3 regions of the Synechococcus sp. JA-2-3B'a(2-13) genome follow, and region 3 is predicted to be linked to each of the others. Evidence: riboswitches for the same ligand, from Rfam matches in the RefSeq annotation. Region 3 holds a riboswitch; each other region holds the start of a gene.

Region 1 (7,135 bases), 480 kb from region 3:
TTGCCCGGCAGGGGAGCAAACTCATTTTGGGGCAGGGATCGCCACAGAGCTTGAGTGTAGGGGTGGCGCAAGTTTCCCCTTTCGAAATCCTGAGCCGAGGCCAACTCGACTGTAGTGCCCGCATAGAAGACTGCCACTCGATCTGCCACCGACAACGCCGCCTGAATATCGTGTGTAATCAACATAACGCCTCGGCCCTCCTGGGCCAGTTCCCGCAGATGGGCAAGGGTCTCAGCCACCACCTCCGCGTCCAAGCCTGGCGTGGGCTCGTCGGCTATCACCAGCTTGGCTCTGCTAACTGCCGCCGTCGATACCAGCACCCGCCGTGCCATGCCTCCGGAGAGCTGGAAAGGGTAGAGGCCCTCTGTTCCCGGCGGCAAGCTATAGCGGGCAAAGATGCGGCTCACTGCTCTACGGGCCTCGCCTTGGGAGGCACCGCTGAGCCGAGCTACCCGCTGTACCTGGGATCCTACTTGCATGAGGGGATCCAGGTAGTCCACAGACTGGGGGATGAGAGCAATGGCCTTGCCGCGCAGTTGCCTACACCGCTCAGGGGTCAAGGGCTGCCCCTGAAATAGGAGAGTACCGCGCAGGGTAGCGTTCTCTGGCAAAAGACCCAAGAGGGCATGGGCCAGCAAACTTTTGCCCGATCCGCTGGCCCCCACCACTGCCACCACCTCCCCTGCCTTAACCTCCAGATCCAGATCTGTAATCACCTGAAGGTAGCGGCGGCGCAGCCCCCGCTCGTATCGGCTGAACCTAATGTTTAGGCCGGAGACCACCAACATTTCCCTACTCCTGAGCCGTACGCGGATTGAGAAGGGCCTGCAGGTTTTCTCCCAGCCAGTCAAAAGCCTTGACCGACAGCAGCAGCAGCAGTCCAGGCATAACCCCCAGCCACCAGTAGCCGGTGGAGAGGTGGCGCATGGATTCGGCCAGAATAATGCCGATGGCCGGTAGGTGCGGCGAAATACCTACCCCAATGAATGAGAGGGCTGCTTCGTGCAAAATGGCGTGGGGAAACAGCAGAATAAGTCCCACTAGGAGCTGGGGCAAAATGTGAGGCATCATATGGTAGCGGGCAACCCAGAGGGAAGAGCGGCCCAGTCGGTAAGAACTCTGGGCATAGTCAGAACTGCTGACCTGTAACACCTCGGCCCGCACCAGGCGCGCTAGGCTGGGCCAGTGGGTGAGGGCAACGGCAACAATGACTCCCCGAACTCCGCCGCCGACAGCAAAAGCTATAAGGATCTGCACCACCAGGTGAGGCAGGCTGAAACATAGGTCAATCATCCAGCAGATCGAGGCATCCACCCAGCCTCCCACCGTGCCACTCACCAAACCCAAAACAGCGGCGATCACCACGCTGACGGCGGCAGCCAGCATGCCTACCCACAGACTAAGGGACATCCCGTGCAAGGATCGGGCCAGCATATCCCGCCCCAGCCAGTCGGTGCCGAAGGGATGGGCCAGGGAAGGAGGCTGATTCCGCTGAGTTAGGTTCGGGCTCAGTCCGGTATCGCCGATAAGCCCAGCGCTGCAGAGGATAGACACCAAAAAAAAAGCACACAGTCCAATTGCCCACAGAGTCTGCCGCCTGCGCTCTCCTTTGACAGAGGACTCTGAGAATTTCATCCCCCCATCGGCATCAGCAGCAGCAACACGAGGCGATGCAAAAGGGATCATCCTATCCTCCCGCCAAGGCGAATGCGTGGATCGACAATCTGGTAGGACAGGTCAGCTAGGGTATTGCCGGCATAGACAAACAAGGCGCTGAAAAACACAATGCCCACCAACAGAGGCACATCACTGCGCAAAGCTGCCTGTACCGTTGCTTGTCCCAGTCCTGGATAAGCAAACACCTGTTCCACTAACACTGAGCCACCAAACAGTTCCCCAAAGGAGGCAAATTGCAGCGTCAGCGCAGGCAGCAAGATATTCCGCAAGCCGTGGTACCACAGGATCCCAGCCAGGCTTTCCCCCTGGGCACGAGCAAACAGCACATAGTTGCTGTGCAACACGTCAATGAGCTTCTGACGAGTGTGCAAGGTGATGTTGGCAACGCCGATGAAAGTTAGGGTGAAAGCAGGCAAGAGCAAGTGGTGTAAGCGCTGCCAAAAAGTCACCTCCTCCGCCAACGCGCCAGGTGGCGCGGCGCAACAGATAGGTGTTAGACCCAGCTCTACCGAAAACGCGATCAAGAGTAGCAGCGCCACCCAGAAAGGGGGAGAAGAGGCGAGGGTGTAGGCGTAAAGACGAATACTGCGGTCAACCCAAGCGCCCTGAAACGCTGCGGCCAAAACCCCCAACCCCACTCCCAGGAAACCGGAAAGCAGCCAGGCAATTGCCAGTAAGGGCAGCGATAGCTCAAACCGCTGTTGAATGACCTGCACCACTGGCTGATCGAACACCATTGAGGTGCCCCAGTTGCCTTGAACCATCTGCCCAAGCCAGTTCCCAAAGCGAAGCAGCATGGGCTGATCCAGCCCCCAACGCTGGGCAATCAGGTCTCGTTGGGCTGGGCTGATCTGCAGCATGTCGGCCCCTACATAGGCTTGTACGGGATCAACAGGGGAGAAGCTGAGCAGGGCAAACGTCAGGACTGCCACAGCCGCCAGCAGCAACCCCAGCCGAGTCAGCTTATAAGCCAGAAACAGCAGAACTGACCTCAGTTGCACGTCCATTTCCAACGGGTGATGTTGGCTGTGATTGGCCAACCATGGCCATGAGGCTGTACCTGCGGCTGGCCTATATCCAAGCACTCTTGGACAAAGTAGGTATGATCCAGGTTCACCAACCAAGCCCAGGCTGCATCTCCTTTGGCAGTAAAGCCTTGCTTTCCATCCCACTGGGCTGCCCGCCAGAAGGGGATAGCTTCAGCTTCAGAGGGGGCCTCCATAGCCAGATCCAGCATTCGATCCACAAACGGGTTGGCATAGTAGCCGGCATTGAAAAATCCCCCCTGGGCCGCTTTGCTGTGGTAGAGGTTGTACACCTCAGTTGGGTCATGGCTGCCCCAGCCAAACAGCACCACGTTGCTGTGCATGAGCGGAGTGATGTCATCCCAACTTTTGCCCTCGACATTGACTCGGATGCCCACAGGCCGCAGCATTTCTGCAACAGCTAGGGCCAGGGCTTGGCGAATGCTGTCGTTGGCCGGGTAGAGCACGGTGAACTCAGCCCGCAGCCCGTTTTTTTCCACTACCCCATCCCCATCTTTATCGCTCCAGCCTCCCTCAGCTAGAATCTGACGGGCCAGGTCTGGATTGTTGTCCTCAATCTTGGCGGTCGGCTCTTCCCAGGGCAAACCGCTGACTGGGCCATAGGCAGGGGATCCGTAGCCTTCTAGGACTCCATCCACCAGCGCCTGTCGGTCAATGGCGAAGTTGACCGCCTTGCGAATCGCCAAGTCAGAAGTCACATCGTTGCCGATGGGGTATCCCTTTGGGGTTGTCGCACCGGTTTTAGGGGGAAAGGGGAACATCAGCCCTCGGTTATCCACACTGGGAATGGCGTGAAGCTTCATGCCCTCAACAGTTTGCTTAGCCAAAGACTGAGGCACGCTAACCACGTGTACCTGTCCGGCTCGGGCTGCTGCAAAGGCTGCATCCTCCTCCAGGAAAAGGAAAACCAGCCGCCGAATGCCAGGAGTCTGGCCGTAATATAAGGGATTTGCCTCCACAATCAGTTGTTGCCCCTCATCCCACTGCACCAGTCGGTAGGGGCCAGAGCCAATGGGTTTGCGAGCATAATCAGGCCCGTGGGCATGTTGAGGCACGATACCCAAGGTGATGAGGCGGTTGACAAAAGTACTTTGGGGTTTTTGCAGCCGCAGCTCCACCGTATGAGTGTCGATAGCTACTGCTTCCTTTAGGGCGGTTAGGTCGACCAGACCACCACTCCGAGCTGCTTGGTTAAAGGTGTAAGCCACGTCCGCTGCTGTGACAGGTTTTCCATCGGAGAAGACTGCATCCTTTCGTAGGGTTACCGTCCAGGTTAGGCCATCTTGGCTGACAGTGTAGCCAGTCGCCAGGTCGTTTACAATCTCAAGGTTCTCGTCCCGCCGCAGCAGAGTGCTTTGGAACAAAGGCGAACCGTAACGTCCCCAGCCCAGGGTGGGATCAAATCCTTCTTCCCTTTCCCCTCCAATGGCCAGCACGATTTGATCGCTGGATCCTGCTAGCTTTGGATCGAAAGCTGTCCGCTCAGCAGCATTCTGAGCGCATCCAGCCCACATCTGGCTCAGCAAGAAGAGGCCCACAGACCACACAGTTACTTTTAAGCTTGATGCCATAGAAACCCCGATCTGTCGCTTTTTCAGCAAAAAGGAGCAAACCCCCTTGCCTCCTGGACAAGACTTATGGCAGCTAAGCTATCACTGCCTTATCTTGAGAGCAATGCAGGGGGGGAGGATGCTTAGAGGGTTCCGATGACTTCCTGCAAGACCGCTGGGTGAAAGGTGAGGTCTGGTAGCTCCAAAGGCTGCTGGCTTGGTGATGATTGAAGCACTCTACTCCCGTCTCTGAACTCCGTGATACGATGTAGCTCAGCTATCGGTTCTGACGGGGATCAGCCGCCAGAGGAAACGGGGAAAGAGCAGTGAGAATCTGCCGCTGTCCCGCAGCTGTGATCCGGTTTAGGAGAAGTTCTGCAGCAAATCTCTAGAGTCATTCGCTGCCGATCCAGATCTTGTCCCCCAAAACCGTGTCAGTCAGAATGCCCGCCGATGGTTTTTCTAAACTTCACAACATCTGCGAGGTACAGATGGTAACTGTCTTGGCTTTAGCTCGTTTCTGCTTTCGTTATCCTGAGCATTTTCCCGGCGTTGCTCCCACAAGCTTTCGGTACTCCTCAGCAGTAGAAATAAGTCCAAGAACCCAAGCAAGACTCTGAGCCAGTTGGCCGGGAGAGAGTAAATTTTGGGTGCTGTTGCACCAAGATCTATCAAGATCTACAGCCCGCCTACGCGAAGGAAAGAGTGAGATGTCAGGCTTCCTGACTTCAATTGGTAGGCTGGCAAGTAGCCACTGCGATCGCTGGCTGCGTTGAGTATCTTTTTTGCGCAAAAGGCAGTGTTTTGTTGGGGTTCCAGAGGCAAGAGAGGAACAGCCGGTTTCTTCCTTGGCGGGCGGGATCCCAGTTGAGGGCGAATTGAACGCAGGAAAATTAGAAAACTCAGTATTTGGGATGGCACACAACATGACTGCACAAACCATGACATTGGGGTATGCCCGCATGGGCAAGCGCCGCGAGCTCAAAAAAGCTTTGGAAGGCTTTTGGAGTGGTGCCCTAGGGTCAGAGGCTCTGCTGGCTACCTTTTGGGATTTGGAGACTCAAGCCTGGCAGACTCAGCTACAAGCTGGGATTGATCACATTGCGGTAGGGGATCAGACTCTCTACGACCATGTACTGGACTGGGCCACCTGGCTGGGGCTGATCCCCTCTCGGTTCCGAGGTCTGTCGGGTTTAGACCGCTACTTTGCCATGGCGCGGGGGCGGGAGGGCCTGCCGGCTTTGGAAATGACCAAGTGGTTTGACACCAACTACCACTACTTGGTACCCGAAATTGAGCCGGAAGCCGATCCCAGTCCTAACTTTGGGGATTTTTTGGAAAGAGTTCGGCGGGCCCAAGGGATCCTAGGGGAGCGCACCAGCCCCGTTGTCCTCAGTCCAGTGACTTTGCTCTGCCTTAGCCAGCGATCTGGGGATCTGCGGGCGGACTTGGAAAAGCTCCTTCCTCTGTACCGGGATCTCCTCCAGGAGTTAAAACAGCTGGGGATCCCAGAAGTCCAGATTCACGATCCCATTTTGGTTACCAGCCAGGGAAGTGGCCTGCGGGAAGCTGTGGAAATGAGCTACCGCCAGTTGGCAACCGCCGGGATCCCTGTCCACTTGGTCACCTACTTCGATGACCTGGGGGAGACTTACCCCTGGGTGGTGCAACTGCCGGTGGCCGGCATTAGCCTTGACTTTACCCGTGGCCACACCCTGGATCTGGTAAGAACCTATGGCTTTCCGGCTGACCAGATCCTAGGTGCTGGCGTAGTGGACGCTCGGAATGTCTGGAAGGTTCAGCCTGAGACCGTCTTGGCCAGCCTGCGGGAGCTGCAGGGGGTAGCTCCCAACCTACGGGTGCAGCCTTCCGCTTCGTTGCAATTTGTGCCCCACGACGCTGCTCTGGAAGCCCAGTTGCCGGAACCCCTCAGAAATGTCCTCAGCTTTGCCGAACAGAAGCTGGCCGAAGTAGCTCTCCTGGCGCGAGCCCTCAACGGCGAAGACACTGCTGCCCAGCAGGCGGAAATCCAGCAGCAATGGCAGAGCTTTGCGCAGTTTAGCCCCCCCAACCCCCAAGTGCGCCAGGCTTTGGCCAACCTCAAGCTCCAGGACTTCGAGCGATTCCTGCCCTACGAGCAGCGCCTAAGTCGGCAGGTTCAGCTACCACCTTTGCCCACCACCACCATTGGCTCCTTCCCCCAAACTCCAGAGGTGCGGCAGTGGCGAGCTAAGTACAAAAGAGGGGAGGTTTCGCAGGCGGAGTACGAAGCAGCCATTGACGCTGAGATTGCCAAGTGCATCCGCATTCAAGAAGAGATTGGCCTGGATGTGTTGGTGCATGGGGAATTTGAGCGCACCGACATGGTGGAGTACTTTGCCCAGAAGCTGGAAGGCTTTGCCTTCACTGAACACGGCTGGGTGCAGAGTTACGGCAGCCGCTGCGTGCGCCCTCCCATTCTCTACGGCGACGTGGTTCGCCCCCAACCCATGACAGTGCGGGAATTCCAAGTAGCCCAGTCCCACACCCAAAAGCCGGTGAAAGGCATGCTCACGGGGCCAGTGACTATGCTCAACTGGTCCTTTCCCCGTGTTGATATTCCCCGGCGGGAGCAGGCTTTGCAGATTGCCCTGGCCTTGAGAGCCGAAGTGGCAGATCTGGAAGCGGCTGGAGCGGTGATGGTGCAAGTGGATGAGCCGGCACTGCGGGAGGGGCTACCTCTGAAAAAAGAACGCTGGCCAGAATACCTCAGCTGGGCAGTGGATGCCTTTCGCCTAGCTACCGGCGGGGCCAAGCCGGAAACCCAGATTCACACCCACATGTGCTACTCAGAGTTTGGGGACATCATCGAGCACATTGAGC
Region 2 (7,135 bases), 1.1 Mb from region 3:
ATCACCCCTTTTTTGAGAGGGCGCTCGGCCCAGGGTAGGATCCCATCTGGCTTGGTGAGGTAGAGCTCTGCTGTCTGCAGAATGAGATCCACATCTTTTGGATCGAGATCTCCAAAAACATAGGTCATCTTTTGAGGTGCTGCCAACGCAACGACACAAGCATGGCTGCAGCCGCTCATACAGGCAACCGGCTTCAGGGTCAGTTGAGGATTGAGGGTTTGAGATTGCAGGGCAGACAGCAGCATTTCTCCCTTGCTAATCCCTTCTTTTTGGCCGTTAACCCACCGAGATCCGCAAGTGACACAAACCCAAAGACAATGGCTGCTGGGTTGCTGGGCAGCGCTGCCAGCTTGGATGGGCAACTGGGAAGTTGATCGAGACATGGTGCTCCTTGATATAGTCATAGGTTTCTGTCCAAGCAAAGGGTGTGAGAAGAGGCAAAGACGATCTCAATGTCTTGGCCAAGGATTCAGCAGTGAGTTAGACAGCTAAAAGTCAGCCTCAAGTCGCTCTAAAATTGGCCCCTTAAATTAAGCCGAACGGTGCGACCCACTCCGGGGTAGCCGGGGAAAACCTCATATTGCTCATCCAGCAGGTTATCAACCCCCACTTCTAGAGCGAGATTTTCTGCTACTGGGATCCCTCCCCGCAGAGCCAGGTTGGTGTAGCCGGGCAGAGATTGGGTATTGGCGTTGTTGGTAAAGAAAGTGCCAATGTGATGCAGGAAAACTGAGGCATACCGATCCTCTGCATCGCGGTAGCTCAGGCCCAGGTTGAAGCTGTCTGCTCCCACGAAGGCTAGCTGTTTGCCAACCGCTTTGGGATCCAGCGCCGAGCGGATGATGGGATCGTTCAGGGTGTAGTTGGCAAAAAGAGTCCAGTTTTCCCCCAATCGCAAATCCAGGGCTGCTTCCAAGCCCGTGTATTCCACGAGCTCAATGTTTTCGTAGGTTCCCCTGCGCGGGCCAGTGCTGACAAAGGTAATGCCATCGCGGATGCGGTTATGGGCAAAGGTCAAGCGCAGTAGGCCAAAATCTCCCAAAGCCTGATCCAGGCCAATGTCAAAACTCTCTCCCCGCTCCGGTCGCAAATTGGGGTTGCCGTCGACTTCAAAAAAGCCGCGCAGCCGAAAGAACAGGTTTGAGATCAAGGGGGTGCGAAAGCTGCCGGCATAATTGGCCCTCAGGGTGGTGCCTTCTGCCAAAACCCAGCGGATCCCTGCGGCAGGAGAGGTGGCCGAACCGTTGACCAGATTGCTCGAATCTTGGCGAACACCTAAGTTGAGATAAAAGTTGGGCTGTGGCCTGTAATCCAGGCGGGCGAAGAATGCCCCCTGATTCACAGTATTGTCATAGTTGACGTTGGTGGATCCCCTGGCAAAGGAGAAGGTGGTGTTGCGAGCTGAAATGGATCGGTAATCCGCTCCTAGAGTAAGCTCCAGGTTTTCAGCAGCCTTCCAGGTGTATTGCAGTTGGGATCCCCACCCCGTTCGCAGGATCTCATCCCGGGATCCCTGGCTTTGTGGGGCGCTGAAGCGATAGTTGAGGTCGTCAAAAAATACCCTGGCTTGCAGGGATCCCCTCTCTTGATCCCACAGCCAACTGAGATCTAACAGCAGGTCGTTGGTGTTTTGCACTGCATCGGGGGAGGGAAACTCGGTGCTGCCAGGCACCTGAAACGCTTTGTTGAGATAAAGGGCATTTCCGGTTAGGACTTGGCCTTCTGCCAATTGCCAGGTGAGCTTGGCTTGTAGGTTGTGGTACTCCACCGCCGAGTTTTCCCGCCTGCCGGCTTTGCCCAAACGCCTAATTTCAAAAGGAAAGTCGTTGTTGCTCTGCAGACGGCGATAGCTGACCACCCAGCCCAGATCCTGCGCTTGGCCGCGGTTTTGGATCCCTTGCTCGTTGAGGCCGTAGCTGCCGATAGCCGCTTCCAGCACGGTCTCGGATCCCGGCTTTGGCTCCAGGGTTACGATGTTCATGACCCCGCCAACCGCGTCGGATCCGTACAAAGTGGAGCCCCCACCTGGAGAGATCTCAATACGCTCGACCACATCTGTAGTGATCTGGGACAAATCAAACCCGCCAAAAAAGCCCAGGTCGTTAATGGGGCGGCCATCCAAGAGCACCAACACCTGGGCCGTTCGTCCTCCCCGCATAAACTGGGAGCTAAGGGCTCCCAACTGGGTTCCCGCCGTGCCGTCGCTGAGGATCCCGGGCAGGTAGCGCAGGGCCTCCTGAACCGTTCTTGCCCCTTGCTCTCGAATTTGCTGGCGGGTAATGACGTAAACCGGGCGGGAAGAATCCCGCAGCAAACCAGGACGGCGAAAAGGTGTGGTGACGGGTTGATTTAAAATCTCGGCGCTAACACCGGTTTCCAAAACCTCTTGAGCTGAAGGTGAAGAGGCCGCCGGCTGCGCCCACGCTGGGATCCCCAAAGCAAGACCCCCCAGCGCCAGGCTGAGACCTAGAATGGGATTCATTTTCTTTCTTGAAGCTCCTGATTCCGTGCGACGCGGAAGAAATGCGAGCCAAAACCGCAGGCGGGCATCCTGACTGAGGGCATAGGTCTAGCCTAAGCCCATCACAGTTGCGGCACAGCGCCGGATTTGCACCGGACTTTCCCCTTTACATGCCCTGGCTGATCCCCAGGACAACCTGTCGGTACAGCTTTCTCTGCGATTGCTCCGAAAAAGCCGTGCTAGGCATCATACATCCCCTGCTCTGGAGTTCCTATCCTGCCAGGGGGGATGTCATCTCCAGGGGTGAACAGGATCCCAACGGCAATCCCAGGGCTTTGGATGGGCCACATCCCACCAACTTAGAAAACCTGGGCCAGACTTCTTCTTTGCTTTGTAAGCGGTTAAAGAGTAGCCCACTACTATTCCAGATCCTGAGGCCCAGGGATCCCTTAGCCTTTTAGAGAACAGAGATACACCGAGACTTCACAAGACCCAGGGCTTTTGGGAGAGCAAGATAGAGACGCTGGCCTAGCCGCCATCGACTGGATCTGTTGGACTAGTACCCAACCGGATAGAAAAGAGGGGCTTTTTCGGTCGCGTGAGCGGCGCGGAGCGCTCTTTCCGGCAAAGCCGTTGCCTGGTGGGCTGGATCCGGCTCAACTTGGCTGGGAGAGGCAATTGGCACCTCGATCATCCGATCCGGTACCAGCGGCACCATTTCGGAGCGGTCGGCGATTTCCCGCAGAGAATTGGCAATGGATTCTTGAGTCAGCAGAAACTGTCGTTCGTTGCGCTGCATCTGCTGCCACACCTGGTAACGCTGGCTCCACCGGCTTTGGGTATGCACAGTCCAACTGTAAAGGCTTAACACTGAAACCCCAGAGAGGATAGCCATCCCTGTGGAGATCTGCTTCCACCAAGCTAGGTGTTCTGCCCAAGCCGAATGTTGGCTGCGAGGATGGGCTGATTTCAACTTCAAATCCAAAGGCTGGGTGCGGCTGGCTTGAACTGTACCGGAGAGGGGTCGGCTCAGAGCAGAAGGCTGTCTGTGGCGACGAGGGCTTTTGGGACGATCAAGACCTGCGTTCAAAGGCTGGCTAACCATAGGGCTTAACCTCACACACACCAAGGGATCCGACGGTGCAGGACTGCCGGTTCCGCTTCACCCTAGTTCCCCGCGCCCCCCAACAGCAACCCCCTTCTCCCGATTCCCGGCCTCAGCAGGACAGCTGTCCGCTTCACAGTAGCCGATCTCTTGAGAGCGGGAGAACCAACCTAAACCTACATCTGACTGCTGCGGGCAGCCACTCGCAGTTTGGCAGAGCGGGCCCGTGGATTGCGTTGCCGTTCCAGTTCGGAAGGGGACAAGGGCTTGGGGGTGAGCACCTGCCAACGGGGATCCCTGCGGAAGGCCCATTTCACCAAGCGATCTTCAAGGCTATGGAAGCTGATCACGGCCAACCTGCCGCCGGGTTTCAACCAAGTGGGGGCTTGGGCCAGCAAGGTTTCTAAAGCCTCCAGTTCTCGGTTCACGGCAATGCGCAACGCCTGAAAGACCCGAGTGGCCGGGTGGATGCGGCCTCGCCGAGCTGCCGGAGGTACCGCCTGCCAAACCACCTGGGCCAACTGGGTAGTTGTGGCGAGGGGACGAGCCTGCTCGATGTGATGGGCAATGCGGCGGGCAAATCGCTCTTCGCCGTAACGGGTGAAAATCTCGATCAACTCTTCGACCGGGCGATGATTAACCCAATCGGCAGCGGTTTCCTGAGCGGCACTGGGATCCATGCGCATATCCAGCGGCCCCTCTCCGCGAAAGCTAAATCCCCGCTCAGGGCAGTCCAGTTGCGGCGAACTCACCCCCAAGTCGGCCACGATGCCATCGAAGGGGATCCCCTGCCCCTGCTCATCCCGAAAGCCGTGCTGCTGCAGATCGAAATCGGCAAAATTGAGGTGCCACAGTTGGATGCGGCTGCCGGGGATCCCTTCTGCTGCAAAACGCGCTTGCGCCGCCTGTAGAGCCGCCGGATCCCGATCCAACCCCACCACTCGGGCAGCTCCCCCCCGCAGCAGCGCCAAGCTGTGCCCACCCCCTCCCAACGTCACATCCAAAAAAATACCGCCCCCCTGGGGTTGCAGGTAGGCCATCACCTCCTCGGTCAAAACGGAATCGTGTTGATACACCTTGCCAAGCACGGTCTGCGGGGGTTCTATTTCTGCTGCTACAAAGTTCAGTATCTGCAAAAAAAAAAGGCCGAGGCCAGGCCCCGACCGAGGAATCCATGTTGTTAAGGTGATCCTCTGAGAAAAGAGGGGTGGCCGTCAAAAGACAGGCTGTCTTGGGATCCCTGGCAAAATCTCTGGGGCGCGAGTCCCGCTCTGAGTAAGATGAGACTGCTGCCGCTTTTGCCCAGTCTGCCATCAGAGTTGCTGTGTTGACTCACTCTTCTGCTACTGATATCTTGACCCTCTCGCCGGCCAAGGGCCTGCGCGGCCAAGTGAGCATCCCCGGCGACAAATCCATTTCCCACCGCGCCCTGATGCTGGGATCCCTGGCCGAAGGAGAAACCACCATCCAAGGGCTGTTGCTGGGAGAGGATCCCCGCAGTACGGCAGCCTGCTTTCGGGCGCTGGGGGCAGATATTTCGGAGCTCAACAGCGAGTGTGTTCGCATTCGGGGAGTTGGCCTGGGCCAGCTGCAAGAACCGGCAGACGTGTTGGATGCCGGCAACTCCGGCACCACCCTGCGACTGATGCTGGGGATCCTGGCTGGCCAGGCCGGGCGCTTTTTTGCCGTCACCGGCGATCGCTCCCTGCGCTCGCGGCCCATGGGGCGGGTGGTAGAACCGCTGCGGCAGATGGGGGCCAGCATTTGGGGACGGGCCGGTGGGACGTTGGCACCTTTGGCCGTACAAGGGGGATCCCTCAAGGGCATTCACTACCGCTCCCCGGTGGCTTCAGCGCAGGTAAAATCCTGCCTCTTGCTGGCGGGTCTGCTGGCGGAAGGCACCACCCAAGTCACCGAGCCGGCTCTCTCTCGGGATCACTCGGAACGGATGTTGCGGGCCTTCGGGGCCAACATTCAGGTGGATCCGGAAACAAAAACCGTGGCCGTGGTGGGGGGATCCCGCCTGGTGGGCCAGAGAGTTCAGGTGCCGGGGGATATCAGCTCGGCAGCCTTTTGGCTGGTGGCCGTCTCCATTGTGCCCGAGAGCGAATTGCTGCTAAGGGATGTGGGCCTCAACCCCACCCGTACCGGTGCACTACGGGTGTTGCAGGAGATGGGGGCTGACATCCAAATTGAGAACCTCCGGGAAATGGCCGGTGAGCCCCTGGGAGATCTGCGGGTGCGTTCGGCCCGCTTGCGCGGCTGCACCATCGCCGGCGATCTCATCCCCACCTTGATCGACGAGATCCCAGTTTTGGCGGTGGCGGCTGCCTTTGCCGAAGGGATCACGGTGATTCGCGATGCCGCAGAGCTGCGGGTGAAAGAAAGCGACCGCCTGTCAGCCATGGCCCAAGAGTTGAGCCGCATGGGAGCCCAGGTCGCCGAATATCCCGATGGCCTGGAAATCAAAGGAGGGATCCCTCTTCACGGGGCCGAGGTCGACAGCCACGAGGATCACCGCATCGCCATGAGCCTGATGGTGGCAGCTCTAGGAGCGCAGGGATCCACCCTCCTCAGGGGAGCCGACTGTGCCCGCATCTCCTACCCCGACTTCATTCCCACCCTGCAACGATTGACTGCTTCCCCCCTGGAGTCTTGAGAGGGCCCATCTTTAACTTTGCCGCCTCTGCTCCTATGTCGACCTGCCCCAGCCCGCCCGGCCCTATCGCCATCGAACATCTCTGCTTCCGGGTTCCTCCCGGTGGGCAAGCAGCCTTTCTTGAGCAAGACGAGCGGGTTTGGGGATCCGCCCTGCGCCGGCATCCGGGTTTTCTGGGCAAAGAAGTTTGGCTGGATCAAGAGGATCCCGAACTTGTCCACCTCATCCTCCGCTGGGCCAGCCGTGCTGACTGGAAGGCCTTTCCCTCCGAGCAAGTGGAGGCATTGGATCGGCAAATGCGGCCTTTTTATGTGCGCTTGGAACAGGCCAAAGAATACCAGCTCTGGCAGCCCGGCCCTTCTGCAGGGACAGGAAAGCAGGATTAAGGGATCCCTTCAGTCTCAAAACCTACCTCAGAGCCCACCGAGTCAGCCCTGGGGGATCCTGCCACCCGCTCCTGCTCCACCAGCTCCCGCAAACTGGGCATGGTCACGGCCAAAGCTCCTTCTCGCCGCTGCAGCCCCGCTTCAAAACTCTCAGGGGTGACAATGCCGCCGGAAATGAGCATCTTAAAAGCATCTTCCACCGGCATGAACACTTCCACCACCTGGTCTTCCGGCACAATGGCGTACCAGCCCGTCGTTGGATTGGGGGTGGTGGGCACAAACAGGCCAAGGGAGCGCTGCGGCCCATCGGGCCGAATGGGAGTTTGAATGGTGCCCGTCACAAAGGCCAGCGCCCAAGCTCCTGGTCGGGGATATTCCACCAACACCACCCGCCGAAAGCGCTGATTGTTGGGGGCAAACAAAACACTGACCAATTGCTTCAAGGTCTTGTACACCAGCCCCGCCACCGGAATCGCATGGAGCAACTGTTCGCTGAGATTGAGCAGCCACTGGCCGACAATGTT
Region 3 (7,135 bases):
TGCGAGAACAATTGATCTCTAAGGATTGCTTGGATCGATGAAACGTATTCCTGTGCCGGCTCATATCCACTACGAATTTCTGCTGCGGGTGTTGGAGCGGCAAACCTTTCCGGCAGTAGAGGAACAGGATTTTGGCAACCGAGGCCGCACGCAAGAGCTGATCAACTCCCTGCGCAAAGCCCTCACCCAACAGGTGCAACTGGAGGAAGAGTGGCGACAGCGGGGCTATCAGGTGGACTACCGCTGGAATATGGACGAGCCTCAGCCTCCCTCTTGACCTTCCAGCCCACTGTAAGGTTTAGCATCCTTTCAGTGGCATTGGGGGGGGTTTCCAAGATGCAGGTTGTTTTGACGGTGCCCAAGCTGGCCTGTGGGGCTTGCGTGGACACCATTGCGCAAGCGGTGCGGCAACTGGATCCCCAGGCCCAGGTGGAAGGGGATCCCAAAACCAAACAGGTGCGGATTACTTCTGAGCGGCCTGTGGGCGATTTGCGGCAGGCCCTCACCCAGGTGGGATATCCCCCGGCCTAGTCAATTTTGGGCCGGGAACGGTCGGGTGTCTGTTTTGAATTTCTGTACAGATGGCTGCCTTCGCCCTGCCCAGGGTGGAGAGTAGCTGTCGTTTCATCAACAAGGTGTTGCCATGTCTGCCCATAAAGGGTCATCGGCTGCACTATCGGCCTCTGCGCCTTCTCCTGAGGGCACTTGGCAGTTGGCCTTACAAGGGATGAGCTGTGCCTCCTGCGCCCGCAGCATCGAACAGGCCCTCGCTCAGGTGCAGGGGGTGTCCCACGGATCAGTGAATTTTGCCAGTGAGCAGGCCACCGTCAAAGGGGATCCCAGGCTGGTGGATCCGCAGGCGCTGATTCGGGCGGTGGAGCGGGCGGGGTATCGGGCGCGCCTTATCCAGGAGGATTGGCAGCTGGACGATCTGTCGGATCCAGAGCGGATCGCCCAACGGGCCGCAGAACGGGAACTGAAGCTCAAGGTGGCGATAGGGGTGGGCATCAGCACGGTGCTGGTGATCGGATCCCTGCCGATGATGCTGGGGATGGACATCCCGGGCTTTCCCATGTGGCTGCACAATCCTGGGTTGCAGTTGCTGCTGACGGCTCCGGTGCAGTTTTGGGTGGGCAAGCATTTTTATCGAGGCGCTTGGGCCGCTTGGCAACGGCGCTCGGCGGATATGAACACGCTGGTGGCCTTAGGGACGAGCGCGGCTTTTTTCTATTCTGTTTTCCCAACGGTTTTCCCCGACTATTTTCACCGGCAAGGACTGCACCCGGATGTCTATTATGAGGTGTCGGCGGTGGTCACCACCCTGATTCTGGTGGGCAAGTGGATGGAGCAACGGGCTAAGGGGCAAACCTCCGAAGCCATTCGCAAGCTGATCGGGCTGCAACCGAAAACGGCAAGGGTAATTCGCCATGGGGTGGAGCAGGATATTCCGATTCGGGAAGTGCAGGTGGGGGATCGGATCCGAGTGCGCCCCGGAGAGAAGGTGCCGGTGGATGGGGTAATCCTAGAGGGATCCTCCACCCTCGACGAGTCCATGGTGACCGGCGAGAGCCTGCCTGTACTCAAGTCGGCGGGGGATGAGGTGATTGGGGCAACGCTGAATCGGACGGGCAGCTTTGTGATGGAGGCGCGGCGGGTGGGCAAAGACACGGTTCTGGCCCAGATCGTGCGCCTGGTGCAGGAAGCCCAGGGATCCAAAGCCCCAATTCAACAGGTGGCGGATCGGGTGACTGCCTGGTTTGTGCCGGCAGTGATCGGGGTGGCAGTTCTAACTTTCGTGCTCTGGTGGGTGTTGGCGGACAACCTGACGCTGGCCTTGGTGAACACGATTGGGGTGCTGATCATCGCCTGCCCTTGTGCGCTGGGGTTGGCAACCCCCACCTCGATCCTGGTGGCCACGGGACGAGGGGCAGAATTGGGGATCCTGGTGAAAAGTGGCGACAGCCTGGAATTGGCCCACCACTTGCGCACGGTGGTCTTGGACAAAACCGGCACCCTGACCGAAGGTCGCCCTACCGTCACCGATATTTGGGCCCACGGCTCCTCTCCCCTGGCGGTGTTGCGCCTGGCAGCGGCGGTGGAGCGGCACTCGGAACATCCTTTGGCCCAGGCGGTAGTGCAGAAAGCCGAAGCCGAAAAAATTGTGATCCCTCCTGCCCAGCATTTTCAGGCAAGGATAGGCAGTGGGGCAGAAGCCTGGGTGGAAGACCAGTGGATCTGCATCGGTCGGCTGAGCTGGCTACAGGAGATGGGGATCCCTTGGGATCCCTCTTGGTCAGAGCGGGTTCAGACCTGGGAAAGCCAGGGCAAAACGGTGATCGGCGTAGCCCAATCCCAGAGCCTGGTGGGGCTGTTGGCCATTGCCGATCCGCTCAAACCCACCTCTCCTGAGGCAGTGCAACAGCTGCAACAGATGGGTCTAGAGGTGATCCTGCTAACCGGGGATAACCCCACCACGGCCCAAGCGGTTGCTCGGCAAGCAGGCATTCAGCGGGTAATTGCCCAAGTCCGTCCGGATCAGAAGGCAGCTTACATACGCAGCCTAAGACAACCGCGACGGCGGGTGGCGATGGTGGGAGATGGCATTAACGATGCTCCGGCTCTGGCAGAAGCGGATGTGGGGATCGCCATCGGTACGGGTACGGATGTGGCGATGGCCGCCAGCGATATTACCCTCATGTCGGGAGATCTGCGCGGAGTCGCCACAGCCATTCAACTCAGCCGGGCCACCCTCAACAACATCCGCCAGAACCTCTTCTTCGCCTTTATCTACAATACGCTGGGGATCCCGATTGCCGCTGGGGCGCTCTATCCCTTTACAGGCTGGTTGCTCAACCCTATGCTGGCGGGGGCAGCCATGGCCCTGAGTTCCGTTTCGGTGGTCGCCAATGCCCTGCGCCTGCGACACTTTCAGCCCCCCAGACCAGCGGGCCGGCGTTAGGCCCTCTCCCAGGGGCAAGGGGGATTAGCGCGGCAACAGTTTTGCTGCCCTTTGAGCATGAGTCTGCCGTACCGCTCATGCCTCAGGGCTATCTTCTGGCAGACAAGGACATCCCCCCCAGGGGGCTTGGTGAACGACAAGCGGCAAGCTAACCTAAAAGGCTCAGGCAGACTGGGGAAAGCGCGGTGCAAGTCCGCCACTGTGACGCAACTGTGATGGGATCCCTCCCTCAGCCAGAACACCCACCTGCCGTTGTCCTGTACCCCTTGCGATTCACAAGGAACGGAGTTTTTTGTGTTGAATACCCTCAGTGTTTCCCCTCCGCTTGCGGTTGGGCAGTCTCCTGTTGTCCCCCTGCCCCTGTTGCTCATCGGCCACGGATCCCGCGACCCCCAAGGGCAGCAAGCCTTTCTGGAGCTAGCCCAGGCTTACCAAGCTCTCACCCCCCATCGACCGGTGATCCCCTGCTTTCTGGAGCTGACCCAGCCAACCATTGCCCAGGGGGTAGAGCAGTGCTTGGCCCAAGGGTGGCAAGAGATTGTGGTCCTGCCGCTGTTGCTGTTTGGGGCCCGCCACAACAAGTTCGATGTGACGATGGAATTGGATCTCCTGCAGACCCTCTATCCCCAGTTGCGCATTCATTACGGTGGGCCGTTGGGGATCCGCATCGAGATCCTGCAACTGCTGCGAGACCGATTGGCCGCTTTGATGGCCGCCCAACCGCAGCGGATCCCAGAAGCAGAAACCGTGCTCCTGTTTGTGGGTCGCGGCTCCAGCGATCCCGAGGCCAATGCCGAAGCCTGTAAACTGGCCCGGTTGCTTTGGGAAGGATCTGGGTTTGCCGCTGTGGAAACTTGCTTTATCGGCATTACCCATCCCCGCCTGCCCGTGGGATTGGAGCGGGCCTTGTCCTGGCATCCGCGCCGGGTGATCGTGCTGCCCTACTTCCTGTTTACCGGAGTGCTGGTGAAAAAAATTGAGGCGGCAGTGGAACAACAACGACAACGACAGCCGGAAATCGACTGGCTGATGCTGCCGGAATTGGGCCTTGTGGACACGGTGCTGCACAGCCTGCAGCAACTGGAGCAGGAAGCCCTGCAGGGCCAAACCCCGATGAACTGCCACCTGTGCAAGTTTCGCCTGGCCGTGAGCGCAGAGGTCAGAGCTGGATCCAGCCATCACCACCCTCACGAGCCTCATGACCACCATCACGGGCATGGATCCCATCACCACCCTCATTCTCACCATCACCCTCAGCACGGCCACACCCACGCAGCGGCTGGGGATCCCTGGGCCCAATTAGAGGGCTACCACCAACGGGCATGGCAGGTGCCCTAAGAGGGAAACAGAGGCTGCTGGCGGGATAAACTGAGTGCAGACAGGCAATTTTTGAACCTGGTTTTCCCGCTCTAGCGGTTGTGATGACGAAAAAACGATGATGCTCTCCCGCTCCTCTTGGGTTTCAGGTGCCGCTGCCGTGGGGAGCGGGATCTTTGTTTTCGCCCTGGTGGTGGGGCTGCTGGATCAGATCCTGCCCACCCTGCCCAAGGTTTCCCTCTCCCTGGCCGGGATCCCTGGGATCCTGGCTGCCGCTGGGGCCTCCTATGGGGCCTGGCGGGTGGTTCAGATGGGTCTGCAATCGGCTTCCTGGAGCGACTTTCGAGAATCGCTGGTGGCGACCCTATCTCCCTTTGATCCTGCCGACCACGGCGGCGAGCCACGACAACCTAAGGGGGATCCTCGCCCTTGGCAGGTGGCTCAGGAGATCCGGCAAACCCAGCTCCGCCATCAAAAGATCCTTGACCGCATCAAGCAGCGGGTGAAAGCCGAAATCCAGACCTGTGAACGCGCCCAAGCCCAACTGCGCAGCGAGCAGCAACGGTCTCGAGTCCTGCAGGCCCAAGCCCAACAGTTACAACAGCATCTGCAAAACCTACAAACATCTTCCCCTTCTCCAAGCTCCGAGTCGACCAAACCCACGCCAGAGCAAGCGCTGCGCCAAAAGCTCCGCCAACTTCAATCCCAGGTCACCACCCTGAAAATAGAATTGGAACGCCAAAGGACCCAACTGCAACACGCAGAAGCAGAGCGGGCTCAACTCCAGCAGCAGCAGCAAAAACTCAAGCGCATCCTGCAGCGCAAAAAATTGGAAAATCGAGAGTTGCGCTCCCAACAGGCAGAATGGGCCCGGCAACTGGAGCAAACTCAACAGGAGCTGCAAACTTTGCGAGAGTCCTACCGCGCCTTGCAAGTTCTCCAGGAAATAGGCTTCACCCTAACCCAAAACCCATCTCACGAAAGGGCGGAAACGGAGTCCTCTGGATCCTCCGACTAGCCGACCCGCTTTAGAACAAATACACTCCCCTCGCTGCCCCGACCCAGCCGCAAGTCTTCATCTAAATAGGTGATATCCAGCCAACCCGTTGGCTCGCGGCGGCGAATATCGATTTGAATAGCCGGGATCCGCTCCGGAGCCTGCTCGAGCAAATCGAGAAAACTCTCGATCTCGTAGCTCATCAAAGCTTGGGATCCGAACACCAATCGCTCGAAAATCACCCTCACCCGACGCTCCGATTCGGGGTAAAAGCGTGCCGATACCGCCAAGATTCCCCGTGGCACCCAAGCCCCCAGCCAGCCGGATCCCTGGATCTCCGCCACGTTGAAGACCCGTCCAGCCTTGGCCCGAATACACTGGTAGATCTCGCCGGTGGTCAAAAAAGGCAACTGTGCCAGCCGCAGCAGAGCTGTGCTCGTGGTAAATAGGGTGAGCCAGTTCCCCTCCAACCCTTCAGGAGCCGATGTTGGCTTGGGGGTGGGGTTGAGCGCTTCTAGGACGGCAATTTGAGACAAAATCTGGGCTTTTTGGTCAGGGGAAACTTTCCGGCCCCGGTCGGTCGCCTCCAGTAGGTGCAGCAGAGCCGATTTTTGCTGAGCCAGGGCCTCAGACATGGGCACACTCCGAAGGCACTGACCCTATTTTAGAGAACGCGGGATCCCTCTGCCCTTAACCGTCTTCTCCCACCAGTTTCAGGTTCAGATCTGCCACCTGCTCATACCCCAGCCCGGCCCGCACCACCAGCGGCTCGGATCCCGTCAAGTCAATTACCGTAGAGACCTTGGCCCGACGGGGGGCATCGTCATCCAGCACCAGATCCACCTGTTTTTCCAACTGCCGCATCTCTTCAGCCGCAAAGATCCCACCCTCATCCCAGGGGTCGCTCTCCCACTCCCAGGCTTGCCCAGAACTTAAGTCCAGGGATCCGACGGGATCCCCCCCCAGCTTGGCAGAGGTGGAGACAATTGGATTGCCCAACTCTTCCAGCAAAGCCTGACAAATGGCCGAGTCGGGCACGCGGATGCCGGTGGTTTTCCGTTTGGGCTCCATCACCAACTTGGGCACCAGCTTGGTGGCCGGCAACAGAAACGTAAACGGGCCCGGGATCAGCCGCCGCATCAGCCGATAGGCCGAATCGGTTACCTGGGCATAGTGGGCAATGCGTGAGAGAGAAGGGCACAAAAAGGTAAGAGGCTTGTCGTTGGAGAGCTGCTTGATACGGCGTACCCGCTCCACTGCTTGTTTGTGGGTCGCGTCGCAGCCAATGGCGTAAACCGTATCGGTGGGGTAAAGCATCACCGCCCCCTCCCGCAAAGCCGCCGCAATCCGCCGGATGGAACGGGCCTGGGGCTGTTGCGGATGCAGCTTAAAGTACTCGGCCATCGGGCAGATGGGAAGAGGTCAAGACTGGGAGCAGCTACCCCCCAGGGGGTTTTCCACAAGAGGGCGGGGGGTCGGTGGCACCGACGCGGGCGGGGATCCCTGAGATTCGGGCCAGTCCTTCAGTTGTTGCATCAGGGCTTGGATGTGCAGACGGGGCAGATAGGGCCAGTCGCCGGCTTCTTCCAAATCCTGAAGCACCCGATACAGAGCTTGACGGGTGTTGGGCAAAGACTCCCGAAAGGCACCTTCCAGGATCGCGCGGTGCAACTCCTCCAGCAGCCGCAGGAGCATCAGCAGCTCCACACACGCTCCCGCCCTCGCCTGGGCCGCCTGTTCAACAGCCAACATGATCTGACGCAAATCCGGTGGCAGATCCTCCGCCGAGATATACATAGCCACTCGTCTCTGGGTTCTGGGAAGGCAGGGGCTTTCCCATTCTAAGATTCTTCTGCCCTAGG

Evidence for each region. A riboswitch is a leader RNA that binds a small molecule or an ion and turns the genes downstream of it on or off. The one in region 3 is predicted to bind cobalamin.
Region 1: it holds a riboswitch for cobalamin, as region 3 does, so the genes downstream of both, metE (5-methyltetrahydropteroyltriglutamate--homocysteine S-methyltransferase) here and CYB_RS11180 (sirohydrochlorin chelatase) in region 3, are expected to answer to the same signal.
Region 2: it holds a riboswitch for cobalamin, as region 3 does, so the genes downstream of both, CYB_RS06320 (TonB-dependent receptor plug domain-containing protein) here and CYB_RS11180 (sirohydrochlorin chelatase) in region 3, are expected to answer to the same signal.

The regions. Positions count from the first base shown of each region.
Region 1 is NC_007776.1:1,966,613-1,973,747, forward strand. It holds gene CYB_RS08950 (ABC transporter ATP-binding protein) at 1-788, opposite strand, end outside; gene CYB_RS08955 (ABC transporter permease) at 793-1,686, opposite strand; gene CYB_RS08960 (ABC transporter permease) at 1,683-2,684, opposite strand; gene CYB_RS08965 (ABC transporter substrate-binding protein) at 2,669-4,159, opposite strand; cobalamin riboswitch at 4,538-4,743, shown strand; gene metE (5-methyltetrahydropteroyltriglutamate--homocysteine S-methyltransferase) at 5,200-7,135, shown strand, end outside.
Region 2 is NC_007776.1:1,386,559-1,393,693, reverse strand. It holds gene CYB_RS06325 (DUF1636 domain-containing protein) at 1-383, opposite strand, end outside; gene CYB_RS06320 (TonB-dependent receptor plug domain-containing protein) at 512-2,482, opposite strand; cobalamin riboswitch at 2,524-2,676, opposite strand; gene CYB_RS06315 (hypothetical protein) at 3,018-3,566, opposite strand; gene rsmH (16S rRNA (cytosine(1402)-N(4))-methyltransferase RsmH) at 3,743-4,654, opposite strand; gene aroA (3-phosphoshikimate 1-carboxyvinyltransferase) at 4,891-6,225, shown strand; gene CYB_RS06300 (TIGR03792 family protein) at 6,222-6,611, shown strand; gene CYB_RS06295 (DUF502 domain-containing protein) at 6,608-7,135, opposite strand, start outside.
Region 3 is NC_007776.1:2,451,417-2,458,551, forward strand. It holds gene CYB_RS11165 (DUF5340 domain-containing protein) at 38-277, shown strand; gene CYB_RS11170 (heavy-metal-associated domain-containing protein) at 337-531, shown strand; gene CYB_RS11175 (heavy metal translocating P-type ATPase) at 644-2,959, shown strand; cobalamin riboswitch at 3,088-3,224, shown strand; gene CYB_RS11180 (sirohydrochlorin chelatase) at 3,257-4,297, shown strand; gene CYB_RS11185 (hypothetical protein) at 4,395-5,294, shown strand; gene CYB_RS11190 (PAP/fibrillin family protein) at 5,291-5,908, opposite strand; gene CYB_RS11195 (L-threonylcarbamoyladenylate synthase) at 5,964-6,677, opposite strand; gene CYB_RS11200 (hypothetical protein) at 6,696-7,070, opposite strand; gene obgE (GTPase ObgE) at 7,131-7,135, opposite strand, start outside.